One region of the Priestia sp. FSL R5-0597 genome, then DNA from elsewhere that is predicted to be linked to it. Evidence: riboswitches for the same ligand, from Rfam matches in the RefSeq annotation. Region 1 holds a riboswitch; each other region holds the start of a gene.
The links. Region 1 has a riboswitch for cobalamin ahead of MKX72_RS13230 ((2Fe-2S) ferredoxin domain-containing protein). Riboswitches for the same ligand answer to the same signal wherever they lie in the genome.

Region 1 (4,903 bases):
GCATTTGGTGGAGCTAGCTAAGCAGCATGATATTCAGTACAAATTAGATATTTATCCGTTTTACGGATCAGATGCTTCTGCTGCTATTCGTGCCGGGCATGACATCGTACACGGCTTAATTGGTCCAGGAATTGATTCTTCTCATGCGTTTGAGAGAACGCATCAAGATTCATTGAACCATACGTACAAGATTCTTTACCACTATGTGCAATCGAACATGGTTCTGCTTTAAGAAAGGAATATTTAATTAGTGTATTTTTATGCAAAACAAAGAGCAGGACGGGACTGTGATGTCTGTACTTTCCTTTCCTAAAAAAGAAGCCGGCTGTCCGGCTTCTTTTTTTAATAAATACTATATATATTTTTACTGGTGAAGCAACAGTTGGTAAAAAAAGCACCTTTTTTAAAGAGGTATAATACGGCTTAAACCTTTTGTACATTTTGTTCATTTACAGAAGTTAAAATGTTTTTAAATTTTTAAAAGTTTCTTGTGACAAGTTTTGTAGAATGGGTTTTCAAAAGGATATGGTTTCGTCATAATGTGGATATAGCGATCACTACAATAATCGGAGGCGAATCTTTTCATGTGGGTACTGACGGTATATGCTGGAAAAGAAATGAAAATGTTTGAATTTGAAACTGAAACGCAGGCGAGAGAAGCTTTTGCAAAAACAAATGGCTGTAAAGTTCTTTCAGAAGTCGTGTATTATAATGATCCTCATTTAACATTAGTAGCTATATAATGAAAAAACAAGAGCTGACTTTATGCTCTTGTTTTTTTTATAGCTTCTTGTATCTTACGAAAAGAATAGAGTTGAAATAAAAAAAAATGTACGCTATGATATGGTAGTTACTTCTATTATTCTGATAGTTTAAAAGGTTCATATATATCAAACAGCAACAGTAAAGATGCCAAGAAGGCTTAATAGGGAAACTGGTGAAAGACCAGTACTGCCCCCGCAACTGTAAGTGTGGACGAACGAGTATAACCACTGTGGAAAAATCACGGGAAGGTTCTCAAGTAGAATGATACACAAGTCAGGAGACCTGTCTTTATTGTGAAGTTTCTATTTCTCCGGGGAGCGGGAAGGGAAACGTTGGCTTAAAGTGGCATTCGTGTACACTTTTATTCTGACGTTTTACCTGCTCGCATATTAGCGAAGCGGGTTTTTCTCGTAGCACAAAACTACATATCGTGCAAAAAAGGTGCGCAATGCTCACATTGCGTTAAATGGGAAGTCTGGTGTGAAGCCAGCGCGGTACCCGCCACTGTGAAGAGGAGCTGATTGCATATGCCACTGTATTCGGGAAGGCGCAATCAAGTGATGAATCGAAGTCAGGAAACCAGCCTTTTTTTAATGCGAAGCTTACCCTACGGGATATAGGTGGAAGTGCAAAAACTTAGTTTGAATTTTTCTGCGCCTCTATCATTGATAGAGGCGTTTTTTTAGTAAAGGAGCGAATAAGTGTGACGACGTGGAACTTAAATGGAACAAAACATCACGTATTGATTTGTAATGGAAGCAGCTGTATGAGAAAAGGTGGAGAAGAAGCCACGCAAGCTATTCGAAATAAAGTGACTGAACTGAATCTAGATGAAGCGGTTCACACAACCCGTACGCGCTGTAACGGAAGATGCAAAGATGCTCCTGTAGCTATCGTGTACCCTTCAGGAGATTGGTACAAGCAGGTCACTGAAAACGTAGCTCATCGAATTGTTGAAGAACATTTAGCAGGAGGCTGCAGTATAAAGGAATCACTTATTTATGAATATGATCAAAACGGTTTTGTTTCTCCGGAAAAGAGTGACTCCATAGAAGGAATTGACAAAGTAAAAAGTAACGCATAAAGGAGGAGCTAGCATGAAAGGTAAACTGTTAGTTATTGGATTCGGCCCAGGAAGCTTTGAACATATTACACAGCGAGCAAGAGAAGCCATTCAAGAAAGTGATATGATCATTGGTTATAAAACCTATGTGGAATTAATTCAAGGACTATTAACGAATCAGCAAATTATTAGTACAGGAATGACCGAAGAAGTAAGCCGTGCACAAGAAGCCGTAAAGCAAGCTGAAGCGGGAAAAACCGTGGCGGTCATTTCAAGCGGAGATGCAGGAGTATACGGAATGGCCGGCCTTGTGTATGAAGTGTTGATTGAAAAAGGATGGAAAAAAGAAACGGGCGTAGAGCTGGAAGTGATTCCTGGCATTTCGGCTATTAATTCATGCGCATCTCTCCTTGGGGCGCCCGTGATGCATGATGCCTGTACGATTAGTTTAAGTGACCACCTTACGCCTTGGGAGTTAATCGAAAAACGAATCGAAGCAGCTGCACAAGCAGATTTTGTAGTAGCTTTTTATAATCCGAAAAGCGGAAGACGCACAAGACAAATTGTGGAAGCGCAAAGGATTTTATTAAAATACCGTTCCCCCGATACGCCTGTTGGTCTTGTGAAAAGCGCTTATCGTGACCGTGAAGAAGTGGTAATGACCAATTTAAAAGACATGTTAAATCATGAAATAGGCATGCTGACTACCGTTGTTGTCGGAAATTCATCTACGTTCTTTTACGATGACTTAATGATTACACCGCGCGGGTATCAGCGGAAATATACCCTCAACCAAACAGAGCAGCCGCTAAGACCGCATCAGCGACTTCGAAAAGAAGCAGAACCATGGGCTCTTGATCAAGAGGAGACTGTAAAGCAAACGGCTTCAGCTATTGAAGATGTTCAGAATACAAAAGAAGAAAAAGCAGCTTCACGAGCTCTGGCAGAAGAAGCGCTTCAAGCAATTTTAGGTGAAACTACTTCACCGGTCGTACACCAGCCAATTGAGTCTATTTTTGAAGTGGCAGTTAGTCCAGGGCTTGCGAATAAGAAGTTTACGCCCGTTCAAATGACAACACTAGCAGAAGTTGTTGGTGAAAAAGGTACGATGGAGTATACGCCTGACCATCAAATCAAACTGCAAATTCCAACGGCTCAGCCAGATGTGATTATTAAAAAGCTCCAATCAGCTTCCTTTTTACTATCTCCAGTCGGAGACGTGTTTACAATTAAAGCGTGTGATTTTTGTGATGGAGAAAAAAGTGACGCCATCCCGCATACGGAACAATTACAAAAGCGTCTCGGTGGAATGGACATGCCAAAAGAGCTGAAGCTTGGTATTAATGGATGCGGTATGGCCTGTTACGGTGCTGTTCAAGAAGATATCGGCATTGTCTACAGAAAAGGTGCGTTTGACTTATTTTTAGGGGCTAAAACGGTTGGACGAAACGCCCATTCAGGTCAAATTGTGGCGGAAGGCATAGCGCCCGATGACATTGTTGAAATAGTGGAGAACATTGTCCATGAATATAAAGAAAAAGGTCATCCAAATGAGCGGTTTCATAAATTCTTTAAGCGTGTGAAGAATGTTTATGGATTCGACTATCAAGATATAACACCAAAAATAAAAGTAGAACCAGCTCCGTGTGGAGATTAAAAATGGGAGGGCATTATATGAAATCAGTTTTATTTGTCGGTCATGGAAGTAGAGATCCTGAAGGGAACGATCAAATTCGCGAGTTTATCTCGACTATGAAGCATGATTGGGACCCATCTATTTTAGTAGAAACGTGTTTTCTAGAGTTTGAACGTCCGAATGTAAGTCAAGGCATTGATACATGTGTGGCAAAAGGAGCGACAGATGTAGTTGTAGTTCCAATTATGCTCTTGCCAGCTGGCCACTCAAAAATACATATTCCGGCGGCTATAGATGAAGCTAAGGAAAAATATCCACACGTAAACTTCGTGTACGGACGTCCCATTGGCGTTCATGAAGAAGCCCTTGAAATTTTAAAAACGAGATTACAAGAATCAGGAGAAAATTTAGAAACTCCAGCTGAAGACACGGCTGTTATTGTCTTAGGGCGAGGAGGAAGCGATCCTGATGCAAACAGTGATTTATATAAAATTACGCGCCTTCTTTGGGAAAAAACAAACTACAAAATCGTCGAAACTTCTTTTATGGGCGTGACCGCTCCATTGATTGATGAAGGAGTGGAACGATGTTTAAAACTGGGCGCTAAAAAAGTGGTTATTCTTCCGTATTTCTTATTTACAGGAGTACTAATTAAGCGTTTGGAAGAAATGGTGAAGCAGTATAAAATGCAGCATGAAAACATTGAGTTTAAGCTAGCCGGCTATTTCGGTTTTCATCCAAAACTGCAGACAATTTTAAAAGAACGTGCTGAAGAAGGATTAGAAGGCGAAGTGAAAATGAACTGCGATACATGTCAATATCGCCTCGGCATTATGGAGCATATTGATCACCATCATCATCACGATCATGATCATGATCATGATCACGGGCACCATCACCACGATCACCATCATGACCATCACCACCATGAAGATAAGGTCGGCGAGTTAAAATGATTTTATTGTTAGCGGGAACTAGCGATGCACGTGCATTAGCTGTTCAAGTGAAAAAAGAAGGTTACGACGTTACGGCGACGGTTGTAACCGACAATGCAGCAATCGAATTACAGCGAGCAGAAGTGAAAGTGAAAATTGGACGTCTCACACAAGAAGATATGATGACTTTTATAAACGAACATGGTGTAAAAGCTATTGTGGATGCAAGTCACCCCTTTGCCGAAGAAGCATCTAAAAACGCCATCGGTGCGGCTGCTGAAACATCGATTCCTTACATACGCTATGAGCGGGCTTCGCAGGCTTTTACCTACGACAATATGACGATGGTTTCTACGTATGAAGAAGCAGCTGAAGTAGCAGCTGAGAAAAAAGGAGTTATTATGCTGACAACAGGCAGCAAGACGCTGCAGGTTTTTACAGAAAAGCTCCTTCCTCTTTCAGATGTACGGCTTGTTGCTCGTATGCTTCCAAGGCTGGATAATA
Region 2 (4,903 bases), 340 kb from region 1:
ATATTACGAGAGAAACGCTTCGTAAAATTGTTCCAGCTGAAAATTTTTCAGATACGGATCAAAAAATGAACTTATTCGGAAGCGGCTATGGAACAGTTCTTTTCTTTGAAGATCAAGAAGTAGTTGAAGGGCTGCAAAAGCAGTTCGCATCTTACAGCGAAAATTTCCCGGTTTGGTCTAACCAATCATCAGGCATGCTGCAGCATGTGATCTGGACAGCTCTTGAGCTCGAAGGCCTAGGAGCAACTTTACAGCATTACAATCCATTGATTGACGATGAAGTAAAAGCAGCTTGGAATATTCCAAGTTCATGGAAGCTGATTGCTCAAATGCCATTTGGTAATCCCGTGTCACCAGCGGGAGAAAAAGAATTTCAACCACTAAGTGAACGTGTAAAAGTATTTAAATAAGCAAAAAAAAAGAGGCACGGGCAACATTATTTTAATTAAAGCAAAATCCGAACGATGAATCGTTCGGATTTTTTTATTGGTATGGCAAGCCTAGGTGTTGCGTATGTAGCTGCTTCTAGCGGTTGATTTTATTATATCTCAGACCCTTTTTTACGGTAAATAGTTTGAATATTCTTTTATGTTTAACCTAAGAAAAATGCGGTTAAATAGGAGGAGTAGTCCTCAAATCTTCTGTGGAATTTATGCGCTATACATAAGCAATTCAACGATGTTTTACAAAAAAATAAAGTTTTTAACTTGGTTTTTTAGAGAATATTTGTTAACATATCCACTTGTGAGGTCTTAGTAAGAGGAGGATGATGTAAAGAATCCCATATCGGACGCAAGGGCGTAGATATGTGGAGTGGAAATTTTAAAGGAGGATATTATGTCTGATCAAGGAAATCAAGGAAAGTTTAAAAAATCAATATCGTTACTTGACCTAACGTTAATTGGGATGGGAGCTATTTTTGGTTCCGCCTGGTTATTTGCGGTTAGTAACGTAGCGTCAAAGGCTGGTCCAGCCGGAAGTTTTTCGTGGCTGATTGGCGGAGTCATTATTTTACTTATCGGTTTAGTGTATGCTGAACTTGGAGCAGCGCTGCCGCGTACCGGTGGAATTATCCGTTATCCGGTTTACTCACATGGTCATTTAGTGGGTTACTTAATTTCATTCATTACCATTATTGCTTACACAAGTTTGATTGCCATCGAGGTAACGGCTGTACGTCAGTATGTTGCGTTTTGGCTTCCTGGTCTAACTAAACATGGTTCTGAATCGCCTACTACAATCGGCTGGTTATTTCAGTTCGCGTTATTAACGCTATTTTTTATCATTAACTACGTAAGTGTAAAAGCATTTGCTAAGTCAAATGTTATTATATCTGTGTTCAAATATGCGGTTCCTCTTACAATTATCGTCGTGTTAGCTTATCACTTTAAATCAGCTAACTTTACAACTGGCGATTTTACTCCGTTTGGTTTTAATGGTATTCAAGCAGCCATTTCAACAGGTGGCGTTATGTTTGCTTACCTAGGACTTCACCCTATTGTTTCTGTAGCCAGTGAAGTTAAAAACCCGCAGCGTAATATTCCAATCGCGCTCATTATCTGTATTGTACTTTCAGCGATTATTTACACAGCACTGCAAGTATTGTTCATTGGTAACATTCCGGCTGATATGCTATCAGGAGGATGGGGAACAATTCAAGAGCAATTCTCTTTACCATTTAAAGATATTGCACTTATTTTAGGCCTTGGCTGGTTAGTAACGCTTGTTATTTTTGATGCTATTTTATCACCAGGCGGTAACGGGAACATCTTCATGAATACAACTTCTCGTTTAGTTTATGCTTGGTCTCGTAATGGAACACTATTTAAACGTTTCTCAAAAGTAGATAAGAAAACAGGAATTCCACGTGCGTCACTATGGCTATCGTTTGGAATGTCCGTATTCTGGACACTGCCATTTCCTTCTTGGGAAGCGCTAGTAAACGTATGTTCAGTAGCACTTATTCTGTCTTATGCGATTGCGCCAATTTCAGCTGCTGCATTCAGAGTAAATGCAAAAGACCTTAAAAAGCCTTTCAAATTAAAAGGCATGAGCGTTATTGCTCCTGTGTCATTTATCTTCTGTTCATACATCGTATATTGGTCAGGATGGACGACAATTTCTTGGCTTCTAGGATCACAGCTTCTAATGGTTGTTATCTACGTAGCATTTAAGAAATACGTACCAACTGACGTTGTAAAATTTGCACAGCAGCTTAAATCTGCTTGGTGGCTAGTTGCTTATTATATTATTATGCTTGTTATCTCTTACCTAGGCTCATTTGGTGGAGGACAAGGTGTGCTAAGCAACCCGCTTGACTTAATTTTAATTGCTCTTGTTTCAATCGGTATTTTCTACTGGGCGAAATACACGGGTTTACCAAAAGCAGTTATCGATACGGATGATTAATAAAAAACACGGCATGAATTCATGCCGTGTTTTTCGTTTGTATAGGGGTGTACTCTATTTATTTATCAAACAGCCACGTTTTTAAGATAGCAGCATACTCACGAAAGTAGGATTGAAGTTTAATTGAATTTGGTGTCTTTGCACCTAAAGGATAAACGTCAAAACCTTGACGCTTGGCAATAATAGAGGCGCGAAATAAATGAAAATCACTGCTAACAAGCACGACTTTTTTGTGTTGAATATCAACTTTCTTTTTAGTGAAAGTGAAATTCTCAAAAGTAGAAGTTGACTGATCCTCTTTTATCATTCGATTCTTTTTAATTCCTTCTTTTCGTAGAAAACGATAGGCTGCTTCTGCTTCAGAAATTTCTTCATCGGATCCTTTTCCACCCGTTACGATAACTTTTGTTTGTTTATGAGTCTTTAAATAAGATAAAGCCGTTTTTGCTCGTTCTTTTAAACTAGGAGACATTTGATCTCCGTCTACTTTCGAACCTAAAATGAGCACATAATCTGCTTTTTGCGGAACAGGCTGATGAGCGGTTTGATACATACAAAAAGACATGATTGCTATGTAAAGAACAAGCAAACTAATAAAGATATAAATGATTTTTTTCTTCAACTACGAGCACCTTCCTAGCTATTTCATAAGATGTTTGGAAAATAATTGTTATTATAGCATACGAGACCAAAATAAGTATAAACACAGTAATATATAATAATAGAAGAAAATCGTTATTGTGAATGGTTATAAAATTCGTTACAATAAAGAATAAATGATTTTAAAAGTGCCTCTAAGGAGGATAATAGGGAAATCGGTGTAAATCCGGTGCAGCCCCCGCTACTGTAAATGTGGATGAACCTGCAAAGACCCACTAGTCAAACTAGGAAGGATGCAGAAGTAAAATGAAGCATAAGCCAGGAGACCTGCTTTTAAAAACCCCTTATTTTTCGGTGGGAGAAATAAGTCAAGACAATGTGTTAATGAGCGCATGACCAAACCTTGACTTTTATAGTTAAGGTTTTTTTATGTGATAGGGAGTGGAAAAAGTGAAAAAAGGAAAACCTCTTATGATTCAAGGAACGCACTCAGACGCTGGAAAAAGCATGATTGCTACAGCGTTTTGCCGTATTTTTAAAGAAGACGGCTATCAAACTGCACCGTTTAAATCGCAAAATATGGCGCTTAATTCATACATTACAATGGATGGAAAAGAAATTGGAAGAGCGCAAGGAATTCAAGCTGAAGCGGCTGGAGTAGAAGCAACAACCAATATGAATCCTATTTTAATTAAACCAACTCGTGATCATGAATCTCAAATTGTCGTTCATGGAAAGCCGCTTCGTAATATGTTTGCTTTTCAGTATCGGCAAGAATTTTTTAATGAAGGTTTGAACGTTATCACGGAGTCTTATAAAGAGCTTGCCAATCATTATGATCGAATTGTGATTGAAGGTGCTGGAAGTCCTGCTGAAGTGAATTTGAACGATCGGGAACTGGTAAATATGCGCGTAGCAAAGATAGCCCAAGCCCCTGTTGTGTTAGTAGGAGACATTGATAAAGGAGGGGTTTTTGCGAGTCTGGTGGGTACTCTTCAATTGCTTCCAGATGAACATAAACCTAGAGTAATTGGAGTGTTAATCAATAAATTCCGAGGGGACTTAGAGCTTTTAAAACCGGGGTTGAAGTGGTTTGAAGAATACACGGGAGTTCCGGTACTAGGAGTGATTCCTTATATGCACGACGTGGAAATTGACGCTGAAGATTCGCTATCACTCAGAAATTACTCAACGCTTGTAAATCCGTTAAAAGAAATCGATATTGCGGTTATCTCGTATCCTCGCATCTCAAATTTTACAGACATTGATCCTCTAAGCTTAGAAGAAGACTGTCATGTGAGACTTGTAACCAAGCCATCACAACTAGGTACGCCTGATTTAATTGTTTTACCAGGAAGCAAAAATACGATTGAAGATGCGCAGTTTTTACAAGAAAGCGGCCTGGCTCTAGCCATTAATCAAGTCTTGAACGCAACAAACGCTCACGTTATTGGCATCTGCGGGGGATATCAAATGTTAGGCGAGACAATTACGGACCCCGATGCAGTAGAGTCCCGGATTGAATCTATTAAAGGGCTGGGTTTGCTTCCAGTGGAAACCGTTATGACAACCAGCAAAAAAACAGAAAGAGTTTCTGGATATGTTCAGTTAGAGAGTGAGAAGGTTTCGATTGAAGGCTATGAAATTCATATGGGAAAGACGGTTTCTAAAAGCATGACGAAAGCCTTTGCGGTGGTAGATGATCAAAAAGAAGGAACGGTTAAAGACAACATCATTGGCACGTATGTTCATGATGTGTTTCATAACGATGCTTTGCGCAGAGCTTTGCTTAATCAAATTCGTAAACTTAAAAAATTGCCGCCTATTACGGATACATTCAACAGTCGCCTGCAAAAAGAGGAGTCTTTTTCAAAAGCAGCAGCATATGTGAGAG
Region 3 (4,903 bases), 630 kb from region 1:
ACCGCTCTTTCTTTTAACCAAACCGCTGTCATCAACCCTACGATTTGCTCATGGCGCACATTTTCTTTCATCAAATATTGCTCATACTCTAAAGAAGGAGTATCTGAATAATAGTCTTTATGAACAAATCGATTGTAAAAGGTGTCCGTTTCCATGATGCCTGTTCCTAAAACGCCTGAGCTGTATGTTTTATAAGAAGTCTCGGTTTTCATGATTAAAAGCTCAGGCCGTTCTTCAATTTTAAGATGTGAAAAGGGACCAATCCCCTTTTCAATTCGAACTGGAATATGGTCCCTCTTTTTATTTATTGTACACCTCAGGGTATACTGCTTTTGCTAAGTCCTCTAAGCCATCTACAATACGAGGTCCTAAGCGGTTGATTTTGTTTTGATCAACCTTTTCGATGTTCCCCTCTTTTACAGCAGTCATGCTGCTCCAAGCGGGACGCTTCATAATCTCATTTTTGTCTGCATCATACGTTGCGATAATAACGTCAGGGTTTAACTTAACAACTTGCTCTTCAGAAAACTTAACCCAACCCTTTTCACTAGCCGCTACGTTATCAGCACCGATCATAGTAAGCATTTCGTTCATGAACGTACCTTTTCCTGTTGTATAAATCTCAGGAGCTCCCGATACCTCTATCCATACTTTTTTACGATCTTCTTTTGAAATCGTTTTTGCTTTTTTCTCAATTGAAGCTACTTTTTCTTTCATGTCTTTAATTGTTTGATTAGCTTCTTTTGTTTTACCCGTTAATTTACCAATTTGCGTAATAGAATCATAAACCGTATCAAACGTTGTTGAATCTTTTACAACAAATACCGGAATACCCGCACTTTCAATTTGTTTAAATACTTCATCTGAAACGCCCATACTTGAAGCGTGTGCCAGCACTAAATCAGGATTTAAAGCAATAACTTTTTCTGCATTAACGTTCATATCTCCCACCTGCGCTTTTTTCTTTACGCTTTTAGGATAATCATCGTTGCTTGTGACACCGACTAATTCTTTTTCAAGGCCAAGGGCATATACAATCTCCGTATTACTTGGCATTAATGAAACAATTTTCTTAGGCTGTTTTTTCAACGTAATTTCTTTATCACGCGCGTCTTTTACCTTCACTGGAAACGCAGCTTGTGACGTTTGTTCTGTATCTTGCTTCGTTTTTTTATCACTGTTGCTTTGGCTGCCTGCACCGCATGCAGCAAGTACGATGACTAACAGCGCAATAATGGAATACGAAAGCCATTTTTTCATCTAAATACTCCCCCTATATATTGTTCATTGTGAATACGAAACCTCCACGTTAAAGAAAAAGCAAATGATCATGCAAAAAGCAGCGCTATCCCGTTTTTTCCGCTTTGACTATGTATACTGCTCGGCAGCAGCTTCAAAATAAAAAAGCTTTACTTTCAATTGAAAGCAAAGCAGGTAACGTCAAGATAAGCAGGAAAAGAATCCGTTCACTATACTTGATATGTATGTTCATTACCCTGCTTCACCCTTCCTCGAAGGTTTCACAGCTAACAATAAGGCAGGTCTCCTGACTTACGCACAAAGCGCTTACAGTGGCGGGACCGCGCTGGTTTTTCACCAGACTTCCCTTTTCACTCAATCTTTAAATTGAGACCTTATTGCTTTACGATTATTCACTTGTCCTAGTATACCCCACTCATCGAAAAATGGAAATAGCCATTCTCACAAAAAAAGCTGCGAGAATGCTCTCGCAGCTTAGGGAATTAAAGAGTTGCTAAAAATTCACGGACCGCTTCAGGCGTTTTAGCATTTGCACTGTGCAGGTGCGCAATTTTTTCACCGTTTTTATATACAAGAAGAGAAGGAATACCCATTACATTGTTTTCAGCAGAAAGTTCTTCAAACTCATCCTTGTCAATTTTAAACCATGCTTTATCTGTATTTTCGTCAACGATTTCATCAATAAACATATCCAAACGTTTGCAATCAGGACACCACGTTGTCGTAAAAATCCCAACGCTTAGTGTTTCATTCTTAATTTGTTCGCGAAATTGTTTTTCTTCCGTAAATTGTTTCATTGTGTTACCTCCAGCGTCTATTCGTTCCTTCCTACAATTCTATAGTAAGAAGTCTGACTTCATTATAAACGATTTTTTTATCGTTGTGCTAATGTTTCAGCTTATTTAGACCATAACGGTTTTAGACGTAAAAAAATGCTAGCTTAAAAAAGCTAACATTTCGAAATTGTAGAATGTTGTGTCTATTATCAGCTGAACCACTTAGGCGGCATGTTTCGGTTCCAATAAATTTTCCCTAAATCATAATGCTTTTGAAAATTATCTGCGGCCGCATGATAGTGAAAATTAAACCAGTATCCATCTTTTGGAGGATTTTCACGCCGTACATGAAACCGTATTAAGTCCTGACCGGTTTCCCGGTCATATACATGGAAAATCTTTTCACCGTAGCCAGCAGCAGGGTGCTCGCTTATCTCGAGATTCTGAATTGACTGTTCACGTTCAGTGCCAATGTCGGTCAGCACTTCTTCAATTTTAGGTAACACTGCTTGACGAAATTCATCTTCAATGACAGGACCAATTTTTGTTCCGAATTTTTCCACTGACTGTTTTTCAGCTGATTCCATTGCATACGTAACAAATGATGAAACGTCTTCATATTTTGATTCTTCATATGGCAAATGAATATCTTCTATAACAGCTGTGACAGGAGTTGTTTCTCTTACATACCCTGCTTTATGTTGCTTGTCCGCTTTTGCATCATCAACGTATAAATATTCTGGTGGAGTGACAAGCCCAAATGTAAATACTGTAATAAATACAATTAGCATTCTTTTTATCCATCTAGGCATTCGTATCTTTCCTTTCTCATCTTTTCCCATATGGTCTTTTCATATTGTAAAATTCATTATCATAACTCACTAGGTATTGTAACATACTTATTAATTTTTTACCTATATTTGCTTATTCATTTATGCTGTCTACGGGCATTTGACGACTTTTCAGTTACCACCTTCCTTCTTCTGTTTGAGGTTGTCACACCGAGCGGAAACCTATACAAGATATTCCTTTTTTGCTGGATGCTTAAACACAAAAGTATTTTTATGTTCAAAAATATATCATACTTTTATGAACTTTAGATGAAATTCATAAAAAAAACTTCCAAAACTTTTTAATTCCTAAAAGGTTTTGGAAGTCTTTTCAATGAGCGTAATTAATTTTACTTTTTTGGTTATTTTTGTATATCGATTGTCCCGTAATGAAATTTTGATGTTTTTCGTTTTTGCACAGTAAATCCATGCTCTTTAAAACGACTGCTTTTCCAATGATCTTTTAGCACGACCTTTTGTTTGGCTACTCTTTTTGCTTCTTGTATAGCCATTGGCGTCAGCGTGGTATACAGTGCTATTGCTTTAATACCATTAATTCCATTCGATTCCTCAATTTGTTCTTGAAACATCGGATCAAAGTAGACAACATCAAAAGAATTATCTTCACAACACGCCAAAAACGATTCAAAATTTTGATGAACCACGTTTATACGCTTCATTGCATCATTCAACTCTTGTACGTCACTTTCCCAATTTAAAAGTCCTTGTTTGACTAAATAAGCTACATAGCGGTTGCCTTCTAGTCCGACAACTTTCCCACTTTTCCCTACCGCTACGCTCGCCATCATACTATCCGATGCAAGACCAAGTGTACAGTCAAGCACGCTCATTCCTTTTTCTAAACCAGCAGCTTCAATAAACGGATCACGTTCTCCCCGCAGCCATCTCTTCACTCTAAACATAGCGGAGTTTGGATGAAAAAAAATAGGTTCCCCTTCATTTTGGACGTGCAACTCTACTCTATTTTTACCGACAACCAGCACGTCTGCCGCTTCAAGATTTTGAAGATCTGCAACAGATTTCTTCTCTCTTGTTACAAAAGGTATACTTAAATCAGCGGCTACCTGTTTGGCTTTTACAATCATCTGTTCATTTGTTCGACCAGCAGTCGTAACAATCACTTTCATAACTCCCCCTACACTGTTTGGCTATTTACATAAAGAAAAAGGATGCCGATAGACATCCTTTTTCTTATAAAGTATATGCGATTTTTCTTTAAAAATCTATATACTAGATGTGACAAAAGCAGGACATTTTATGAACAGTGCTGCTTAAAGCCATTTAAAATGTTTTCAAAAATAACTTCTAACGGCTGACCTTCAATTTCATGTCGAGGAATAAAATGAACAACTTCTTTTCCTTTTAAAAGTGCCATAGACGGTGATGAAGGCTCAATGTCCCCAAAATATTCACGCATTTTAGCTGTTGCTTCCTTATCTTGACCGGCAAAAACAGTTACCACTTGATCTGGTTTTTGCTCAGACTGTAAGTACGCTTGCGTTGCTGCAGGACGTGCTAAACCAGCAGCGCATCCACAAACTGAATTAACGACAACAAAAGTTGTTCCTTCTACGTTTTCCATAAAATCAACTACGGCTTCCTCTGTTGTTAATTCTTCATAACCAGCTTGAGTTAATTCTTGACGCATTGGTTTAACTAACTGACGCATATATTCTTCATATGCCATTGACATATTAACATTCCTCCTAACAATCATTCACGCTAAAAGCATACTATAAAAACCAGGAAAAATCTAGCTACTCACTCTTCAAATCCTTATCGCTGTCCCGTTCTCCTTTTTCATTTGACAAAAAAGATTAAAACCGGGTCATATCATCTAATTTTTTTCCATAAAAATGTCGATTTTTACTATTAATATTCCATTTTTTGTACTATAGTAGTAAATAGTAGTTTAGTAGAAAGGATTTTCAAATTGAACCAGCGATTTAAACCGAACAAACAATTTAAGCCAAACAAACGATTTTATGCATTTTTGTCTTTAGTGTTAGTGATCGT
Region 4 (4,903 bases), 2.1 Mb from region 1:
AAAGGAAATTGGGGTAAAAATGGACCTCCAGCCGCTGCCGCTTGATTGTTCATGATGCTGCTAACAATTTCTTTTCGGTTCAATAAAGTATCGATAGCTTTTCTTACATTTTCGTCTTTTAATGCGTCATTGGTTTGATTGTAAAGCAATAAATGGGTGCGCACACTAGGTACTCCACTTACTTTAAAAGACGGATCTGTTTGTAAAGTGCCCAAGCTTTCTAAAGGCGGGCGATAAATAATATCGGCTGTTCCAGATTGAAGAGCAGCAACTCGCGCATTAGCATCTTCGTTAAATCCAAAGATCGCACTTTTCAATTTCACTTTTCCACCCCAATAATTTTCATATCTTTCTAATTTTACTTGATTTCCTTGATCAAAAGACAAGACGCGAAATGGACCCGTACCAATGGGCTTCTTAGCTATATTAGAAGCATCAACATCTATAATAGCTGTATTTGGATGCACTAATTCAGAAGGAAATTTAGGCATTGTTTCTTTTAATGTAATTGTCAGCGCATGACTGTTCGCTTTCATTTCTTTAATATTTAAAGCGTTTTTCATCGCATAACTTTGGTCTATCGTTCTTTGAAGAGAAGACTTAACGGCATTTGCATCCAGCGCTTTTCCGTTTTGAAACATGATGTTCTTTCTTATCATAAATGTCCATGTAAGGCCGTTATCTTTCGTTTCCCACTTTTCAGCAAGCCAAGGCTTTATTTTTAAATCGTCGTTGATTTTAACAAGCGTCTCCCCTACTCCCCCACGAACTGCTGTATAATTATCGTCCGTATGAGGATCAAGCGTTGCAGATGTAAAATTAAATAAAAACGTCACACTTTTATCCGTTTTCTTTCTTTCTTTTATACTTACACTCTCTTCATTAGGAGCGCAAGCAGTGAGGCAAAGTAACACGAGAAATATCATAGATACAAGTTTTTTATTATTTATCATTCATTTTTCCACCTTCTATTTTAATACACAAAAAAAAGCACTTCTAAAAAGAAGTGCTTGCCTTCACAACAAATTCAGATAAACGTATCCCTTGTTTATCGTATTTTTGATTCTGCCAAAACACCTCCCTATCCTCGTAGGTTATTGCGTGCTGCGATTTATGGCAGGTCTCCTGGCTTCAAGTCATTGCCTTATACCGCCTTCCCGTCTCTAAATAGACAGTGGCTTTTTGACATAAGGCTCCTTGTTACAGTGGCGGGACCGCTCCGGATTTTCACCGGATTCCCTTTTAAGGCAATTGAAAAACAATTGCCACCATAAAAGCTGGTTATTTAATTTAGTAGCGTGCTCTTGAAACTCTAGAAGTGGAAGCTGATGGTGAAATATCTTCATCATCAAATCCAGTGGCAATAACGGTTACCATCATTTCGTCCTTTAAATCTTCATTAATCACAGATCCAAAAATCATATTTAAGTCCTGATCAGAAGCGGACGTGACAATATCTGCTGCTTCCTGTACTTCGTAAAGACTCAGGCTGCTGCCGCTCGTAATGTTCAGCAGCACGCCTCTTGCTCCATCAATCGATGCATCTAGCAGCGGACTAGAAATCGCTTTTTTCGCTGCTTCAATTGCTCGATCTGATCCCGAAGCTCGTCCGATACCCATAAGCGCAAATCCTTGATTAGACATAATTGTTTTTACATCAGCAAAGTCAAGGTTAATCAGCCCCGGAACAGCGATTAAATCTGAAATACCTTGAATACCTTGGCGAAGAACATTATCTGCTTCACGGAATGCTTCAAGCATAGGTGTCTTTTTATCAACGATTTCAAGCAAGCGGTCGTTTGGAATGACAATAAGGGTATCTACCGATTCATTCATCGCAGTAATACCGCCTACTGCTTGCTTGGTACGTTTATTTCCTTCAAACTTAAAAGGGCGAGTAACTACTCCAATTGTTAAAGCATTTAGTTCACGGGCAATTTGGGCAATAACCGGAGCTGCTCCAGTACCAGTGCCTCCCCCCATGCCAGCTGTTACGAATACCATATCTGCGCCTTGCAGTACTTCTTGAATTTGCTCTCTGCTTTCTTCTGCAGCTTCTCTTCCTACTTCTGGATTAGCTCCTGCACCTAATCCTCGCGTTAATGCCGCACCAATCTGCATTTTCACATCTGCTTTAGATAAATTAAGCGCCTGAGCATCCGTATTAACGGCGATAAATTCTACCCCTTGTACACCATGTTCAATCATACGGTTAACGGTGTTATTTCCTCCACCGCCGACTCCAATTACTTTAATTCGCACTAATGGCGATACATCTGCATCAAATCCAAACATTCTAAGTTCCTCCTCAATGATCAAAATTACTTTCTCTTATTATCCGAAAAAACACGTGAAGAACCTTTTACTCCTATGTTTAACGCGTAACTGTTCTTTTGTTTTACAGATTTTATACATTTCTCTTTTAACCTTTAAATCTTTACATCTTTATGTAAAATTATTGTTGTTCTGAAGTTAGTACGCCGAACTCTTTTTTGGTTTTCCCACTCAAAACGGCATATAAGCTTATTGTATCATTCATTTGACAGATGTCTGTATTTAATTTTGAGTAAGATGTGACTAAGAGAATAATATTTTTATAGACAAAATGAGAAAAAGCCCTTAGAAATAAGGGCTTCTCTAGATAATAAACCATTTTATAATTTCCCAGTTAAGAATTGAGCTTCTCCCATACCAAAGCTCCAGTCAGCATTACCGTTTTCAACAATTGAAATCATAATGTCGCTTGGCTGAATTCCGCAGCTTTCTCCCAGCTCTTTTACAATTAATTTGTAAAGAGCTTGTTTTTGCTCTTCTGTTCGCTGTTTGCTCGTCACACTTATAATAACCAAATCCTTGCTTCTCTCAAAGCCAAGACCTGTATCTTCAATAATCATTTCATGAGCAGGATGCTGATGTACAATTTGATAACGATCGCGTTCTGGGACGCCAAAGGCTTCTAGCATCGCTCGATGAGTAGCGTCTAGTAATGCTTTTAACTCTTTTTCGTCTCTTCCTTCTATTACATCAAATCTAAGTAATGGCATACTAAGTAACCTCCAGCTTTTTGTCTAATGTATTATTGCTTTATCATATCACAACTATCATTTGTAAAAAAAAGATATGCTATTCACAATGTGCTCTCTAGTGAAAGAGACCTCAAACTCTTCAATAAAAGCTGAACCTAATAAAAAGAAATGAGCAGCATAACGACTCATTTCATTAGTACAAAAATATTTATAATAAGAGCTAAAATACATGCAGATACAATGGCAATGAGTACGTTCATCACAAGGTTTTGCGAGGATGTTTTAGCTTGTTTTTTCATATCAGCCCGACTCATCTGTTGCTTTTCATGATCACTTTTAGACATCACGTAGCCTCTCCTATTCATCAAAATGTCAGCAGTGTATAAATGATTTTTGAGAAACCTTGATCCAGTTCTTTTGTATAAACAGCAGCACATGCAGGTTATCATCAGTTATTTTAGCATGTTTTGTCAAATAAGTGGACTATGTAGCGCTTCAATTTAGTATTCACAGCCAAATATATTTAAATTCGTTGCTTTTCTCTTCTTTTCTCGCTATTGTTTGAGAAGAAGGATAATTAGATACGATAAAGGATGATACGATATTGAATAACCATACGCAGCTGCCTCAGTATATCTACACATACGCATGCAGCGAAGAGGAACTCTCACTATGTCAATTAGAGAGACGCTCTCTTTTTGAAATTGAAACTGAGAAACCTATCATAAGAAGCGCCGTTAAACTTGATCCAAGCAGAAGCCCTTTTATCAAAGAGCGATTAGATATTATGTATGAATCAGATGACCTTGCAGATATTTGCAAACAAGTAGAAGATATTGACCTTGGAGATCAAACATTTAAACTCATTTTTATGAAAATTAATGACTTAGAAAAAGATCAAAAAATAAGCTATAAAGGTCAGCGTGCGATTGAACGTGATGTGGGTTGGCATTTTGTAGCAGAAGCAGACTTGCATAACCCTGACCATTTGTTTGGAATTGTTCCATTTGAAGGACGCTGGTATTTTGGAAAATATCAAAAAAGCGAAGCTGTATGGCTGCATCATTTGAAGAAACCGCGTGAATACTCTACGGCACTCAGTACCCGCCTTGCAAGAGCTGTAGCTAACATTGCCGTTCCAAAGCCTGAAGGAATCAAAGCGATTGATCCATGCTGTGGTATTGGTACAGTCCTCGTAGAAGCTCTTTCAATGGGCATTGATATTGTAGGACGCGATATCAACCCACTTGTGACCGACGGATCTCGTGAAAATATTGCGCATTTCGGCTTAAAGGGTGATGTCAAAACCGGACCGATTTCGGATGTTACCACTCACTATGACGTAGCGATCATCGACATGCCTTACAATCTCTACACCCACGCGACGCCTGAAGATCAGCTTTCTATTTTAAAACACGCTCGCCGCTTTGCGGATAAAGTAGTCGTGATTACAGTAGACACGATTGACCATATGATTCATGAAGCTGGCTTTTCTATTTCAGATCGCTGCGTAGCGCGCAAAAGCGTATTTTCTAGACAAGTAGTTGTATGCGAATAAAAAAAGACACCAGTCTAACAGGCTGGTGTCTTTTGATTTACCACTCTTTAGGTTCATAGTCTAATTCTTTGAATAGCTGCGTACGCTCTTTTTTCGTTAAATCTCTCCATTGCCCAACAGGCAAGTTGTTTAAGTGAATATTCATAATACGCGTACGCTGAAGTCGGTATACTTCATATCCGAGCACTTCACACATACGGCGAATTTGACGATTTAAGCCCTGTGTTAAAATAATTTGAAACTCGTACTTAGACAGCTGTGTCACTTTACAAGGAAGCGTTTTTGTACCTAAAATTTTTACTCCCTCAGACATGTTTTT

Region 2: linked by a shared signal. The riboswitch ahead of MKX72_RS14970 (cobyric acid synthase) and the one ahead of MKX72_RS13230 ((2Fe-2S) ferredoxin domain-containing protein) in region 1 are both predicted to bind cobalamin.
Region 3: linked by a shared signal. The riboswitch ahead of MKX72_RS09970 (ABC transporter substrate-binding protein) and the one ahead of MKX72_RS13230 ((2Fe-2S) ferredoxin domain-containing protein) in region 1 are both predicted to bind cobalamin.
Region 4: linked by a shared signal. The riboswitch ahead of nikA (nickel ABC transporter substrate-binding protein) and the one ahead of MKX72_RS13230 ((2Fe-2S) ferredoxin domain-containing protein) in region 1 are both predicted to bind cobalamin.

Annotation. Positions count from the first base shown of each region.
Region 1 covers NZ_JBBOUZ010000001.1:2,590,449-2,595,351, reverse strand. Annotated here, with positions in the region: gene MKX72_RS13240 (M42 family metallopeptidase) at 1-232, shown strand, start outside; gene MKX72_RS13235 (hypothetical protein) at 585-743, shown strand; cobalamin riboswitch at 891-1,069, shown strand; cobalamin riboswitch at 1,188-1,367, shown strand; gene MKX72_RS13230 ((2Fe-2S) ferredoxin domain-containing protein) at 1,469-1,849, shown strand; gene cobJ (precorrin-3B C(17)-methyltransferase) at 1,863-3,485, shown strand; gene MKX72_RS13220 (sirohydrochlorin chelatase) at 3,503-4,420, shown strand; gene cobK (precorrin-6A reductase) at 4,417-4,903, shown strand, end outside.
Region 2 covers NZ_JBBOUZ010000001.1:2,928,786-2,933,688, reverse strand. Annotated here, with positions in the region: gene MKX72_RS14985 (nitroreductase family protein) at 1-410, shown strand, start outside; gene MKX72_RS14980 (APC family permease) at 838-2,409, shown strand; gene MKX72_RS14975 (YdcF family protein) at 2,468-3,031, opposite strand; cobalamin riboswitch at 3,179-3,358, shown strand; gene MKX72_RS14970 (cobyric acid synthase) at 3,451-4,903, shown strand, end outside.
Region 3 covers NZ_JBBOUZ010000001.1:1,956,799-1,961,701, reverse strand. Annotated here, with positions in the region: gene MKX72_RS09975 (adenosylcobinamide amidohydrolase) at 1-212, opposite strand, end outside; gene MKX72_RS09970 (ABC transporter substrate-binding protein) at 301-1,260, opposite strand; cobalamin riboswitch at 1,520-1,652, opposite strand; gene MKX72_RS09965 (thioredoxin family protein) at 1,743-2,057, opposite strand; gene MKX72_RS09960 (YpjP family protein) at 2,246-2,848, opposite strand; gene MKX72_RS09955 (class I SAM-dependent methyltransferase) at 3,229-4,014, opposite strand; gene MKX72_RS09950 (BrxA/BrxB family bacilliredoxin) at 4,143-4,580, opposite strand; gene MKX72_RS09945 (polysaccharide deacetylase family protein) at 4,821-4,903, shown strand, end outside.
Region 4 covers NZ_JBBOUZ010000001.1:482,664-487,566, reverse strand. Annotated here, with positions in the region: gene nikA (nickel ABC transporter substrate-binding protein) at 1-953, opposite strand, end outside; cobalamin riboswitch at 1,098-1,288, opposite strand; gene ftsZ (cell division protein FtsZ) at 1,291-2,295, opposite strand; gene MKX72_RS02590 (tautomerase family protein) at 2,655-3,044, opposite strand; gene MKX72_RS02585 (hypothetical protein) at 3,212-3,370, opposite strand; gene MKX72_RS02580 (TRM11 family SAM-dependent methyltransferase) at 3,631-4,584, shown strand; gene rluF (23S rRNA pseudouridine(2604) synthase RluF) at 4,622-4,903, opposite strand, start outside.